DNA from 4 places in the Serratia sp. DFXYC6 genome. Region 1 is predicted to be linked to each of the others. Evidence: predicted binding sites of a transcription regulator. Region 1 holds the regulator's gene; each other region holds the start of a gene.
The links. The regulator CRP, encoded in region 1, controls carbon source genes, mostly activating them, when cyclic AMP is high. The targets are predictions, from matches to a motif close to ATGTGANNNNNNTCACAT.
Positions count from the first base shown of each region.

Region 2: a site for CRP is predicted at 1,217-1,234, ahead of AC2CGQ_RS07680 (YjcB family protein). Genes of this name have one in related genera too.
Region 3: a site for CRP is predicted at 1,176-1,193, ahead of deoC (deoxyribose-phosphate aldolase). Genes of this name have one in related genera too.
Region 4: a site for CRP is predicted at 1,764-1,781, ahead of yrbN (protein YrbN). Genes of this name have one in related genera too.

Region 1 is NZ_JBXUNV010000006.1:23,134-26,341, forward strand. It holds gene AC2CGQ_RS22580 (phosphoribulokinase) at 1-486, shown strand, start outside; gene AC2CGQ_RS22585 (OsmC family protein) at 524-931, opposite strand; gene crp (cAMP-activated global transcriptional regulator CRP) at 1,314-1,946, shown strand; gene AC2CGQ_RS22595 (YccS/YhfK family putative transporter) at 1,997-3,208, shown strand, end outside.
Region 2 is NZ_JBXUNV010000001.1:1,588,794-1,592,001, forward strand. It holds gene mrdA (penicillin-binding protein 2) at 1-1,016, opposite strand, end outside; gene AC2CGQ_RS07680 (YjcB family protein) at 1,311-1,592, shown strand; gene AC2CGQ_RS07685 (MarR family winged helix-turn-helix transcriptional regulator) at 1,630-2,079, opposite strand; gene AC2CGQ_RS07690 (FUSC family protein) at 2,172-3,188, opposite strand; gene AC2CGQ_RS07695 (cysteine hydrolase family protein) at 3,185-3,208, opposite strand, start outside.
Region 3 is NZ_JBXUNV010000001.1:2,335,058-2,338,265, forward strand. It holds gene ybjG (undecaprenyl-diphosphate phosphatase) at 1-144, shown strand, start outside; gene AC2CGQ_RS11475 (aldose epimerase family protein) at 181-1,017, opposite strand; gene deoC (deoxyribose-phosphate aldolase) at 1,236-1,916, shown strand; gene deoR (DNA-binding transcriptional repressor DeoR) at 2,069-2,833, shown strand.
Region 4 is NZ_JBXUNV010000003.1:153,296-156,503, forward strand. It holds gene pnp (polyribonucleotide nucleotidyltransferase) at 1-658, shown strand, start outside; gene nlpI (lipoprotein NlpI) at 787-1,671, shown strand; gene yrbN (protein YrbN) at 1,794-1,868, shown strand; gene AC2CGQ_RS17050 (DEAD/DEAH family ATP-dependent RNA helicase) at 1,858-3,208, shown strand, end outside.

The DNA of each region.
Region 1 (3,208 bases):
TACGAGGGGCTGCACGGCGGCGTGGTTACTGAGCACCATGACGTGGCCAAACACGTCGATCTGCTGGTCGGCGTGGTGCCGATCGTCAACCTGGAGTGGATCCAGAAGCTGATCCGCGATACCGGCGAACGCGGCCACTCCCGCGAAGCGGTGATGGATTCGGTGGTGCGCTCGATGGAAGACTACATCAACTACATTACGCCGCAGTTCTCGCGCACCCACATCAACTTCCAGCGCGTGCCGACGGTGGACACCTCCAACCCGTTCGCCGCCAAGGCCATTCCCTCACTGGATGAAAGCTTCGTGGTGATCCACTTCCGCGGCCTGGACCAGATCGACTTCCCCTACTTGCTGGCGATGCTGCAGGGATCGTTTATCTCGCACATCAATACGTTAGTGGTGCCGGGCGGCAAAATGGGGCTGGCGATGGAGCTGATTATGGCGCCGCTGGTGCAACGGTTGCTGGAAGGCAAGAAGATCGAATAAATGCGTTGAGCGCGGCGCCGGCCGCGCTCCGCCTCGATTACGCCGGTTGGCGGATCTCGAAGCTGTGGGTTACCGTGGCGGCCTTGTTGAGCATCAGCGCCACCGAGCAGTATTTCTCCGCCGACAGGTTCACCGCACGTTCGACGATCTTGTCGGTCAGATCCTGGCCGGTCACGATGAAGTGCAGGTTGATATGGGTGAACAACCGCGGGGCTTCTTCGCGGCGCTCGGAGGTCAGCTTCACCTCGCAGTCGCGCACGTCGTTGCGCCCCTTTTGCAAGATGGATACCACGTCGATCGCGCTGCAGCCGCCCACCGACATCAGCACCATCTCCATCGGGCTGGGCGCTTTATCACCGGCGTTGCCGTCCATCAGCACCTGGTGGCCGGAGGCCGATTCACCCAAAAACGTTAACCCTTCCACCCATTTAACTCTTGCCTGCATTCTGGTCACTCCGGTTGATTTCTTAAAATCAGAGTACGCTTTCGCATAGAAACAGGCAACGTAACCTGATGCTAATCATGCTGAAGCGAGACAACACGAGACACCCGCCTTACTCTGTGCTACAAACAGAGCCGCAATAAATCTTTCCGGGACACTGCATTTCAGGGAAACGCCCAGAGAAAGGCTCCTTTACCGGTATGTTAACAGAATGTAGCTTGCAGCGCTTACGGCAAGTTAATATGCTAGAGCGACAGCGTATTTTTATGACACGCCTCAAAACTTGCCGGTAGCCCTCGCTCATAACTGCGGCTACAGGCGGGTTTTACAGGGAACTCTGACCCCTGTGACACAAGGCAGCGATAACAACAGAGGATAACAGCGAATGGTTCTCGGCAAACCGCAAACAGACCCTACTCTCGAATGGTTCCTGTCTCATTGCCATATCCACAAATATCCATCGAAGAGTACGCTGATTCACCAAGGTGAAAAGGCCGAAACGCTTTACTACATCGTGAAAGGCTCCGTCGCGGTGCTGATCAAGGATGAAGAAGGTAAAGAGATGATCCTGTCCTACCTCAACCAGGGGGATTTCATCGGCGAGCTCGGATTGTTCGAAGAAGGCCAGGAGCGCAGCGCCTGGGTTCGCGCGAAAACCGCCTGTGAAGTGGCCGAAATTTCCTACAAGAAATTCCGCCAGCTGATCCAGGTGAACCCGGACATCCTGATGCGTCTGTCCGCCCAAATGGCGAGCCGCCTGCAGGTCACCTCCGAAAAAGTGGGCAACCTCGCCTTCCTGGACGTGACCGGCCGCATCGCGCAAACCCTGCTGAATCTGGCGAAGCAACCTGACGCCATGACTCACCCGGACGGCATGCAGATCAAGATCACCCGTCAGGAGATCGGCCAGATCGTCGGCTGCTCGCGTGAAACCGTTGGCCGTATTCTGAAAATGCTGGAAGATCAAAACCTGATTTCCGCCCACGGCAAAACCATTGTCGTCTACGGCACCCGTTAATCCCCGAAGAAACGGCGCAGTCTGCGCCGTTTTTTTATCTGCTCCCTGCCATGTGGCGCCGCCTGATCTACCACCCGGAAATCAACTACGCACTGCGACAAACGCTGGTGTTGTGCCTGCCGGTGCTGTTCGGCTTGTTGATTGGCCAGCTACAGCTCGGCCTGATGTTCTCTCTGGTGCCCGCCTGCTGCAATATCGCCGGTCTGGACACGCCGCATAAGCGCTTCTTTAAACGGCTGATCGTCGGCGGCACGCTGTTCGCCTTCAGCAGCGTGCTGCTGCAACAGGCACTGCTGTGGCACGTGCCGCTGCCGGCGCTGATGCTGGGCCTGGCGCTGCTGCTCGGCGTCACCGGCGAAATCAGCCCGCTGCACGCCCGGCTGTTGCCGGCGGCGCTGGTGGCCGCCATTTTCGCCCTCAGCACGGCCGGCACGGTACCTCTCTGGCAGGCGCCGCTGCTGTACGCGATCGGCACCGTCTGGTACGGCTTATTCACCTGGTTCTGGTTCAAGCTGTGGAAAGAACAGCCAATGCGCGAGACGCTCAGCCAGCTCTATCTGGAGCTGGCGGACTATTTCGAAGCCAAATACTCGTTGCTGACTCAGCACACCGATCCGCAAACCGCGCTGCCCCCGCTGCTGGTACGCCAACAAAAGGTGATGGATCTGATCAGCCTTTTATACCAACAGCTCAATTTCCTGCCGCACGCCAACAACCTCGAACAAAAGCGCCTGCAGCGCGCCTTTCAGGTGGCGATGGATCTGCAGGAGCACATCACCGTTAGCCTGCATCTGCCGGAGGAGGTGCAAAAACTGGTGGAGCAGAGCCAGGCCGAAGCGATCATTCGCCGCAACGCTCAGGTGATCGCCGGCCGGCTGCGCGTGGTGGCGCACGATATTCTCTACCATCAACATTCGAAGCGCTTCTCCATGAGCCACGAACTGGCGGCGCTGGAAAAAATGGCGGCGCAGCATCCCGATAACCCGGTCGGCCAGTTTTGTTATTACCACTTCAGCCGCATCGCTCGCCTGCTGCGCACCCAGCATCCGCTGTACCGCCGCGACCTGATGCCCGGCCAGCACCGCCTGCCGTTTTGGCCGGCGCTGGCCAGCTACCTGTCGTTCAAATCCACCGCCCTGCGCAACGCCGCACGGCTGGGGGTGACGCTGGCGGTCGGCAGCAGCCTGGGTGCGGTTTTCAACCTGCCGAAGCCTTACTGGATCCTGCTCACCATCATGCTGGTGAGCCAAAACGGGTATAAC
Region 2 (3,208 bases), on a different contig from region 1:
ACGGCCATGTAGGGCTTCACCGTGGAAGCCGGCGGGTACAACCCCTGGGTAACGCGGTTGATGAGCGGCAGATCCGGGTTGCCCAGCAGCGCCTTATAGGCCTGATAGCCGATGCCTTTGACGAAGGGATTAGGATCGTAACTGGGGCTGGAGACCATCGCCAGAATGCCGCCGTCGCGCGGATCTTCCACCACCACCGCGGCGCGTTGCCCCTTCAGCACCGATTCGATGTACTGCTGCAGCGGCAGATCCAGCGTCAGGTAAATGTTTTTGCCGGCCTTCGGCGGCTGCTCCTTCAGCAAGCGGATCACCCGCCCATGGTTATCCACCTCCACCTCCTGATAGCCGGTGGTGCCGTGCAGTTCTGACTCATAATAGGCTTCGATGCCCTGTTTGCCGATGTTGCGGTCGGCGGCATAGTTCTCGCTCAGGCCGGCCTTGTCCAGGCGCTTGAGATCGCTGTCGTTGATCTTCGACACATAGCCCAGCACGTGCGCCAGCTGGGCGCCGTAAGGATATTCACGCTGCTGATAGGTATCGATGGTCACCCCGTCGAAACGGTATTGATTGACGGCAAAGCGCGCCACCTCAGTGTCACTCAGCCCGGTTTTTAGCGTCACCGGCTTGTAGCGGCTGTTGTGGTGCATATCGTCGCGAAACGCGCTGATGTCCTCCGGCGTCAGATCGACGATCGGCGTCAGCGCCTGCAGCAGCGCCGCCATGTCGGTGATTTTGCTGGGCGTGATTTCGACACGATACAGTGTCACGTTTCGCACCAGCGGAGTGCCATTGCGATCGAAGATTAACCCGCGGCTGGGGGCGAGCGGCAGCATTTTGATGTCGTTCTGGTTGGAACGCGTCTGGTAAAAGCCGTGCTGGCGGATTTGCAGCCGGTAGAGGTTAACGATCAGCGCGCTGAAGCAGACCACCACCAGCGCCAGCGCTACGCCTGCCCGGCGGATAAACAGCCTCTCTTCCGCAGAGTGGTCGCGAATTTTTTCTTTTAACAGGGCCATGCGGTGCCGGTACCTTTTGCGTCACATTTCCCCGTAAAATCAGGGAACTGAAAAGCCGGCAAGCATAGCGTTATCGAGCGCGCCGCCCCATGAAAAGGTTGCTAATGAAATGGCATAACTGTTTCAGCATATTGGAATGTTACCGTCGGCGTTTTTTTCACCGCGCGCCCCATTGAGCCGTCGTTCGCCCCAATGCTACAATGTGATCTGAATCACATTATTCCCGTTATTCCCCCGCATTTCCCTGTCGGCGCCCTGCCGGATGCGGCTTTTTGTTACATAGGATCGAGTTCGATGAGTACCATTGCCACCGGTTTAGTCATGATGCGCTGGGAGTTGCTGAGCGCCGTGATGATGTTCTTCGCCAGCCAGTTAAACGTCGTTTGCCGTAAAACCAGCCGCAACGGCATGGCGTTCATGTTCAGCAGCCTGGGCCTGTTTACCGCCTGCTGGTTCGTGATGGGCCTGATGGGCATCCACCTCACCCTGGAAGCCTTCACCCAATTCTGGTCATCGGCCTGGGATCGCTACGTGGACGTCGTCAGCACCATGCCGGCCGATTGGCCGATGCCGTAACCTCGCTGCACGGGCGGCGCATCTGCCGCCCCGCCGATTATTCCGCGTCCGTTGACGGCGCCGCCGCCAGCCGCGCCATCAACGCCCCCGCTTCGATCAGCTGCGCCTGTTCTTGCTCCGTTAAACAGCTTTCCATCGCCGCCAGCAGCCACGCCTCGCGCCGGGTGCGGCTTTGCTGCAGCAGCCCCAGCCCGGCGGGCGTCAGGCGCACCCGCACCCGGCGTTTGTCTTCGGCATCCGGCGTGCGCACCAGCAGCCCATCGGCCTCCAGCTCCCGCAAGGCGGCCGCCAGGTTAGAGGAACGCATGCGCTCCGACTCCGCCAGCAGCGACGGCGTCGCCTCACCGCCGTGGCGATCGATAGCTCCCAGCAGCATCAACTGGGCCCAGGATTTTTCGTCGCTGCGCGACTCGCGCCGCAAACGGCGCACCAGCGACATTAACTGCGTGCGCAGCAGCGTCACGTCTTCAGGATGATCTTTTTTCATTGGCATCAATAGATAACGATAGATTTGTCCGTACTTTCACACCGAGACCGGAAACGGTCAACCGAAATTGGCGGACGAAATATGCCAGCTCGCTATTGGCGGGTGCCGGCGTTGAGCGGCAACACCGCATGCACCGCCAAAGCGAACAGCAGGCCGATGCCACCACCCAGCAACACATTGACCACCCTTTCTGCGGCGATCGACGGCGCTTTTCCGGCAATCACCAACGCGCAGGCGATGCAGGCGCAACGGGCGCCAAACCCCAAGGTATAACGATGAAAAGACACCAGGGTGAGCATCGTCACTACGCTCAGCAGTTCATAACCCACATTGCCATGCGGCATGAGGCTACCCAGCAAAATACCGACGGGCACCCCCAGCAATGCGCCTGACGCACGCTGGCGGAGTTTGTTGCGCGTACCGGCCATATCGCCGCTGATCACGCTGACGGCCGACCAGATCACCCATTGCCCGTAATCGAGGTGTTGCCACTCAACGATCGCCGCCGACAGTGCAACGGCACAACTTACGGCGAGCAAAGCCTCGCCGCAGGCCACGCGAGCGCCAAGCTCATCGCTGCGGCGCAGCTGGAGATAATGATGCAGGCTGTCACTCGTCGACAGCCGCGCTAGCCGCCGGTGCTCAGCCAGTGCAAGCATCAGCACCGGCAAGACGGCTGCCTCCAGAAAAGGGAGCAGCGCCAAGCCGCATTGGGCTAATGGCGCGCCGGCGCCACCTTCAGCGGTTTCACACGCCAGATAAAGAGCCGGAATAAAAATAAAATTCCCCAGGGATCGCAGCTTGCCGCCGAACGCGGAGATCCCAACCGCCGCCGCCGCCGCCAACACGCACGCCAAAATGAAGATTACCGGCGTGTGCATGGCGCACAGCAGCGCCATAAAGAGCAGCAGCAATGCCGCCGCATGCAGCGCCACGCCGAGCGGCGCCAGTTCAAGACGCTCGCAAACGACAAACAGCGATATGGTGACCACCGAAGCCTTCAGCCAGTTGGCATTGCCTGTCGCCAGGCTCAGGGCCAGCAACGGCGCCAACACCCATGCTCCCCGTCGCAGCTGACGCCAGGCGATTTCTTCACGCAGCAGCTTCACAATGCGCTCAGCTGTTCCAG
Region 3 (3,208 bases), on a different contig from region 1:
GGCGGTTTCCTGCTCGGCCTGGTCGGCTGCCTGTTCGCTCAGCTGGTATGGAATCTGTTCGGCGATGTCCTCGCCGACAGGCTGTCGCGCCTGTATCGCTTTCTGTTTGCCTTCGCCATTCGCCGCGGCTGGGTGAAAGAATAACCGCATAACATGACAGGGGCGTTACCGCCCCTGCTTTCACACCACGCCGGTGGTCACGCAAAATGCCCGCGTTTTTCCCGCTCCCAGCATCACTCCCGCCTCCCCTTCCGGCGCGTTAGGCCGGCAGTTTGCCGGCTGGATAAAAGCAAGCAGCCGCCTGTTGCCCTGGACAGCGATGCGCCGCAGGCCATAGTTGAATTGCCCGGTGGCAAAACGCGTCACATAGCGGCGGCCTTGCGGCGCCAGCATAAAGAACTCGGCCTGATCCACGTAGCGCGTCAGATCGTCGGAGCACAGCAGTTCCTGCCCGAGCATCTCTCCCAACAGCGCCGGCGTCGGCAAGTTTTGGCGGAACACCGCGTCGGGAATGCAATCGTAGTTGAGGCGGCACACATAGCGCAGCGGCTGCGGCCGATCGGCCAGGTTGGTAACCTTCATCTCTATGGCGAACTGCGCGCTCTGGGCCGCCAGACGCAGCGCCGGGCCGATGCGCCAACGCCCGCCCAACCGCTCGCCTTCACCGTGCAACGTCAGCTCATCGCCCGCCAGCTGCAGCCACACGCGTTGCATCTGGAGCGGCGCGCCGTCGTGACTCGGCCAGGCGGGACAGAACGCGGCGTCGTCAGCGCGCTTTCTTCCGGCGCCCCGCACGCTGCGGCGGCCCGATTTCAGCGAATGACCGTCAAATTCGGCGTCCCAGATCGCGAGGCCCTGATACGGCAAAACCGTCAGCGCGCCACGGCAGTTCGCCAGCGTCAGCATCGGCCCGCGTTCTGCGCAGCGATGCGCGCTCACCGCGAAATCCGCGTTACGGAACAGTTCCTGCCGATACGTCCCGAAAGCTTCAGGAGCCAGGTCGATGTTGATCTTCATCTTTTTCCCCTCGACGTTTCGCCCGCGCAGGCCGCGAGCGGTCGCTGAAAATGTTATTTAAATAACAAACCACCCTCCTCTAAGTTATACATATAACAGTGAAGTAACTATGATCTCGTCGACATTTTTCAAATCCCGCTAGGTTTATCGACATTGCAATGTTATTATTTTCACATTACCTATCCATGCTCTTTTCTCAACTTCACTAAGGAACCGCGATGACCACCGAAAACATCGATTACGCCAGCTATGTTGACCACACCCTGCTGGCCATGGACGCCACCGAAATGCAGATCGCCAAACTGTGCGAAGAAGCGCAGCAGCACAACTTCTATGCGGTATGCGTCAACTCCGGCTACGTGCCGCTGGCGGCCCAGCTGCTGCAGGAAAGCACGGTGAAAGTCTGCTCGGTGATCGGTTTCCCGCTGGGCGCCGGCCTGACCGTCGCCAAAGCCTTTGAAGCCAAAGCGGCGATCGCCGCCGGCGCGCAAGAGATCGACATGGTGATCAACGTCGGCTGGCTGAAGAGCGGCCTGCTGGACGAAGTGAAAGCCGACATCGCCGCCGTGCGCGAGGTTTGCGCGGCGATCCCGTTGAAGGTAATATTGGAAACCTGCCTGCTCAGCGATGCGCAGATCGTCCAGGTTTGTGAAATGTGTCGCGAACTCGATGTCGCCTTCGTGAAAACCTCCACCGGCTTCAGCACCGGCGGCGCTCGGGAAGAGCACGTCAAACTGATGCGCGAGACCGTGGGCAGCGAAATGGGCGTGAAAGCTTCCGGCGCCGTGCGCGATCGCGCCACCGCCGAGAAGATGATCAACGCCGGCGCCACGCGTATCGGCACCAGCTCCGGCGTCGCCATCGTCTCCGGCGCTCAGGCGGCAGCGGGCAGCTACTGATCGTCGGTATGCCCTGAGGGGCATAGCCAATACACTCCGATGCGGGACAATACGGGCGGTTGATGCGGCCCGATATTGCCCCGCATCGTTCTGTTTAGCGCCGGAAATGCCGGCTCGCCTTTTATCTCTACTACCTGTGGGAAGACGGATCTATGGAAACGCGGCGCGAAGAACGTATCAACCGGTTAGTTCAGGCGTTAAAACGCGCTGACAAGATCCACCTGAAAGAAGCCGCCGTGCTGCTGGGGGTCTCGGAGATGACCATTCGCCGCGATCTGAGCGCCGAACCGGCGGCCGTGGTGTTGCTCGGCGGCTACGTGGTGACCGATCCGCGCAGCAACGGCGTGACCAACTACTTCGTTTCCGATCAAAAAGCCAAACAGGTCACGGAGAAACGGCGCATCGGCCTGCTGGCGGCGCCGCTGATCAATGAAAACGACACGGTGTTTTTCGACTGCGGCACCACCACGCCGGCGATCATCGACGCCATCACCGACGAGCTGGCTTTCACCGCCGTGTGTCATTCGCTGAACACCTTCCTGGCGCTGCAGGACAAACCGAACTGCAAGGTGGTGCTGTGCGGCGGCGAGTTCAAGCCGAACAACTACATCTTTTCCAGCGTCGGCGGCCGCAACGAGCTCGATCACATCTGCCCGAACATCGCCTTTATCTCCGCCGCCGGCCTCAGCCTGCAGCACGGCGCCACCTGCTTCAACTTCGACGAGCTGGAGATGAAGCATCGCGCCATGGCGATGGCGCAGCAAAAGATCTTGGTGGCAGACCACAGCAAGTTCGGCAAAACCAAACCGGCCTGCATCGGCCCGCTGACGCAGTTCGATCGGGTGATCACCGATCGCCAGCCGGACGCCGACTTCATGGCGTTCTTCAACGATAACGCCATCGCTATCCGCTATTAGTCCGCCTTCAGCGCCGTCATAACCGACGGCGCACCGCTTCGATATCCCTCTTTCCCCGCCGAAAAATGAACAAATAATGCGCAATCAATTCACGTTTTTCGCTTATCCGCACGCAACATCAGGTTAATAAAATGCAACAGCTCACCCGCGTGATTATTTTTTCGCAGGCTAACCACGCGGTCGGTTGGGTGAATTAACGGCTATTTATGGCTTTTATATGATAAATCGAGCCAAAGGCCAGGAAGTTTAAATAAACGGCGGTTTACGCAATTGCAGCAAATCTCGCCAATACCTGTTAGGTATCTGTTATTTATATGATGAATGGTTACGCATTTTTATCCGCTAACCACGTAAGTAATTTCCCTTCGTTACTAG
Region 4 (3,208 bases), on a different contig from region 1:
CCTGGGCGACATGGACTTCAAAGTGGCCGGTAGCCGCGACGGTATCACCGCGCTGCAGATGGACATCAAAATCGAAGGCATCACCCGCGAAATCATGCAGGTGGCTCTGAACCAGGCCAAGGGCGCGCGTCTGCACATCCTGGGCGTAATGGAACAGGCTATCAGCACCCCGCGCGGCGATATCTCCGAATTCGCACCGCGTATTCATACTATCCGCATCAACCCGGATAAAATCAAAGACGTGATCGGTAAGGGCGGTTCCGTTATCCGCGCGCTGACCGAAGAGACTGGCACTACCATCGAAATCGAAGATGATGGTACAGTTAAAATCGCTGCGACCGACGGTGAGAAAGCGAAATTCGCTATCCGTCGCATCGAAGAGATCACGGCAGAGATCGAAGTGGGCCGTATCTACCAGGGTAAAGTGACCCGTATCGTTGATTTCGGCGCATTCGTCGCTATCGGCGGTGGTAAAGAAGGTCTGGTGCACATTTCTCAGATCGCCGACAAGCGCGTTGAGAAAGTGACCGACTATCTGCAGATGGGTCAGGAAGTGCCGGTTAAGGTACTGGAAGTTGACCGTCAGGGCCGCGTGCGTCTGAGCATCAAAGAAGCGATGGCGCCGGAAGCAGGTTCACCTGCGCCTGAAGCAGAATAACTGTATAGATAGTTTTACAGCTCCCCGCCACGGGGTTGGGGGCTGTTCGTATCGCGCGGGTAGGATGCCCGCGTTTTAGCAAACGGAGGACAGGACGTTCATCCAATGTTTGTCTTCGGGAGTGGGAAATGAAGCCTTTCTTGCGCTGGTGTTACGTTGCGACAGCACTCATGCTGGCAGGATGCAGCAACCATGATTGGCGTAAAGACGAAGTTTTGGCAATCCCGTTGCAGCCAACGTTGCAGCAGGAAGTGATCCTGGCGCGCATGGAACAAATTCTTGCCAGCCGGGCACTGACGGATGACGAACGCGCACAGCTTTTATATGAGCGCGGTGTGCTGTATGATAGCCTCGGGTTACGTGCATTAGCGCGCAATGATTTCTCGCAGGCGCTGGCGATACGTCCCGACATGCCGGAAGTTTTCAACTACCTGGGCATTTACTTAACGCAGGCAGGCAATTTTGATGCTGCCTATGAAGCGTTTGATTCTGTACTAGAGCTTGATCCAACTTACAATTACGCGCGTTTAAACCGGGGCATCGCACTGTATTATGGCGGCCGCTTCCCGTTGGCGCAGGATGATCTGCAGGCGTTTTATCAAGACGACCCAAACGATCCCTTCCGTTCGTTATGGCTGTATCTGGTGGAGCGAGAAATCGATCCCAAGAAGGCCGAGGTAGCGCTTCAGCAGCGCTATGACAAAGCGGACAGAGGGCAATGGGGATGGAATATTGTCGAATTCTACCTGGGCAAGATCAGCGAAAAAACGCTGATGGAACGCCTCAAGGCAGATGCAACGGATAACACTTCGCTCGCTGAGCATCTCAGTGAAACTGACTTCTATTTGGGTAAACACTACCTGAGTCTGGGGGACAAGGACACCGCTTCGGCGCTGTTCAAACTGACGGTGTCTAACAACGTTCACAACTTCGTTGAGCACCGCTATGCATTGTTGGAATTGGCGCTTTTGGGCCAAGAGCAAGACGACCTATCGGAATCGGACCAGCAATAGCTGACGAACACCTATCAGCCTGATGGACATTGGTTTTTAACCAAAGTTATCGCCTTAACGGGCGAGGGCTTTTTTGTTCGTTTTATAATCTAATTTGAGCCGGTTCACACTTTTCAATGAAAATGACTGAAAATTTTCTCGACGAGTTATGTAGACTGGCTGCCATTATTAATGAGGCACGTGTACATGACGACTGAGTTTGAAACCTCTTTTGCCGATCTGGGGCTGTCTGCTCCAATCATTTCCGCCCTGAACGATCTGGGCTATGAAAAACCATCTCCGATCCAGGCTGAGTGTATTCCTCACCTGTTGAACGGCCGCGACGTGCTGGGCATGGCGCAGACCGGTAGTGGTAAAACTGCAGCGTTCTCGCTGCCGCTGCTGCACAACCTGCAGGCAGACCTGAAAGCACCTCAGATCCTGGTGCTGGCGCCGACCCGCGAACTGGCGGTTCAGGTTGCTGAAGCGATGACCGATTTCTCCAAACACATGAACGGCGTCAACGTGGTAGCCCTGTACGGCGGCCAGCGTTACGACGTGCAGCTGCGCGCTCTGCGCCAGGGCCCGCAAATCGTTGTGGGTACCCCAGGCCGTCTGCTGGACCACCTGAAGCGCGGCACCCTGAACCTCTCCAATCTGAGCGGTTTGGTGCTGGATGAAGCCGACGAAATGCTGCGCATGGGCTTTATCGAAGACGTAGAAACCATCATGGCTGAGATCCCGGCTGAACATCAGACCGCGCTGTTCTCCGCCACCATGCCGGAAGCGATCCGTCGCATCACCCGCCGCTTCATGAAAGAGCCGCAGGAAGTGCGCATCCAATCCAGCGTCACCACCCGTCCGGACATCAGCCAGAGCTACTGGTCGGTCTACGGCATGCGTAAAAACGAAGCGCTGGTGCGTTTCCTGGAAGCCGAAGACTTTGACGCGGCGATCATCTTCGTCCGTACCAAGAACGCGACCCTGGAAGTGGCCGAAGCGCTGGAGCGCAGCGGTTACAGCAGCGCCGCGCTGAACGGCGACATGAACCAGGCGCTGCGTGAGCAGACTCTGGAGCGTCTGAAAGACGGTCGTCTGGATATCCTGATCGCGACCGACGTTGCGGCCCGTGGCCTGGACGTTGAGCGCATCAGCCTGGTTGTCAACTACGACATCCCGATGGACTCCGAGTCTTACGTTCACCGTATCGGCCGTACCGGTCGTGCGGGCCGCGCTGGCCGCGCGCTGCTGTTCGTGGAAAACCGCGAACGCCGCCTGCTGCGCAACATCGAACGCACCATGAAGCTGACCATCCCGGAAGTGGAACTGCCGAACGCAGAACTGCTGGGCGAGCGTCGTCTGGCCAAGTTCGCCGCGAAAGTTCAGCAGCAGCTGGAAAGCAGCGATCTGGACCTGTATCGCGCACTGCTGACCAAACTGCAACCGGAAGAAGAGCTGGATATGGAAACTCTGGCCGCAGCGCTGCTGAAAATGGCACAGGGCGAACGTCCGCTGATCCTGCCGCCGGATCCGGTCTTCAAGCCGCGTCAGCGCCGCG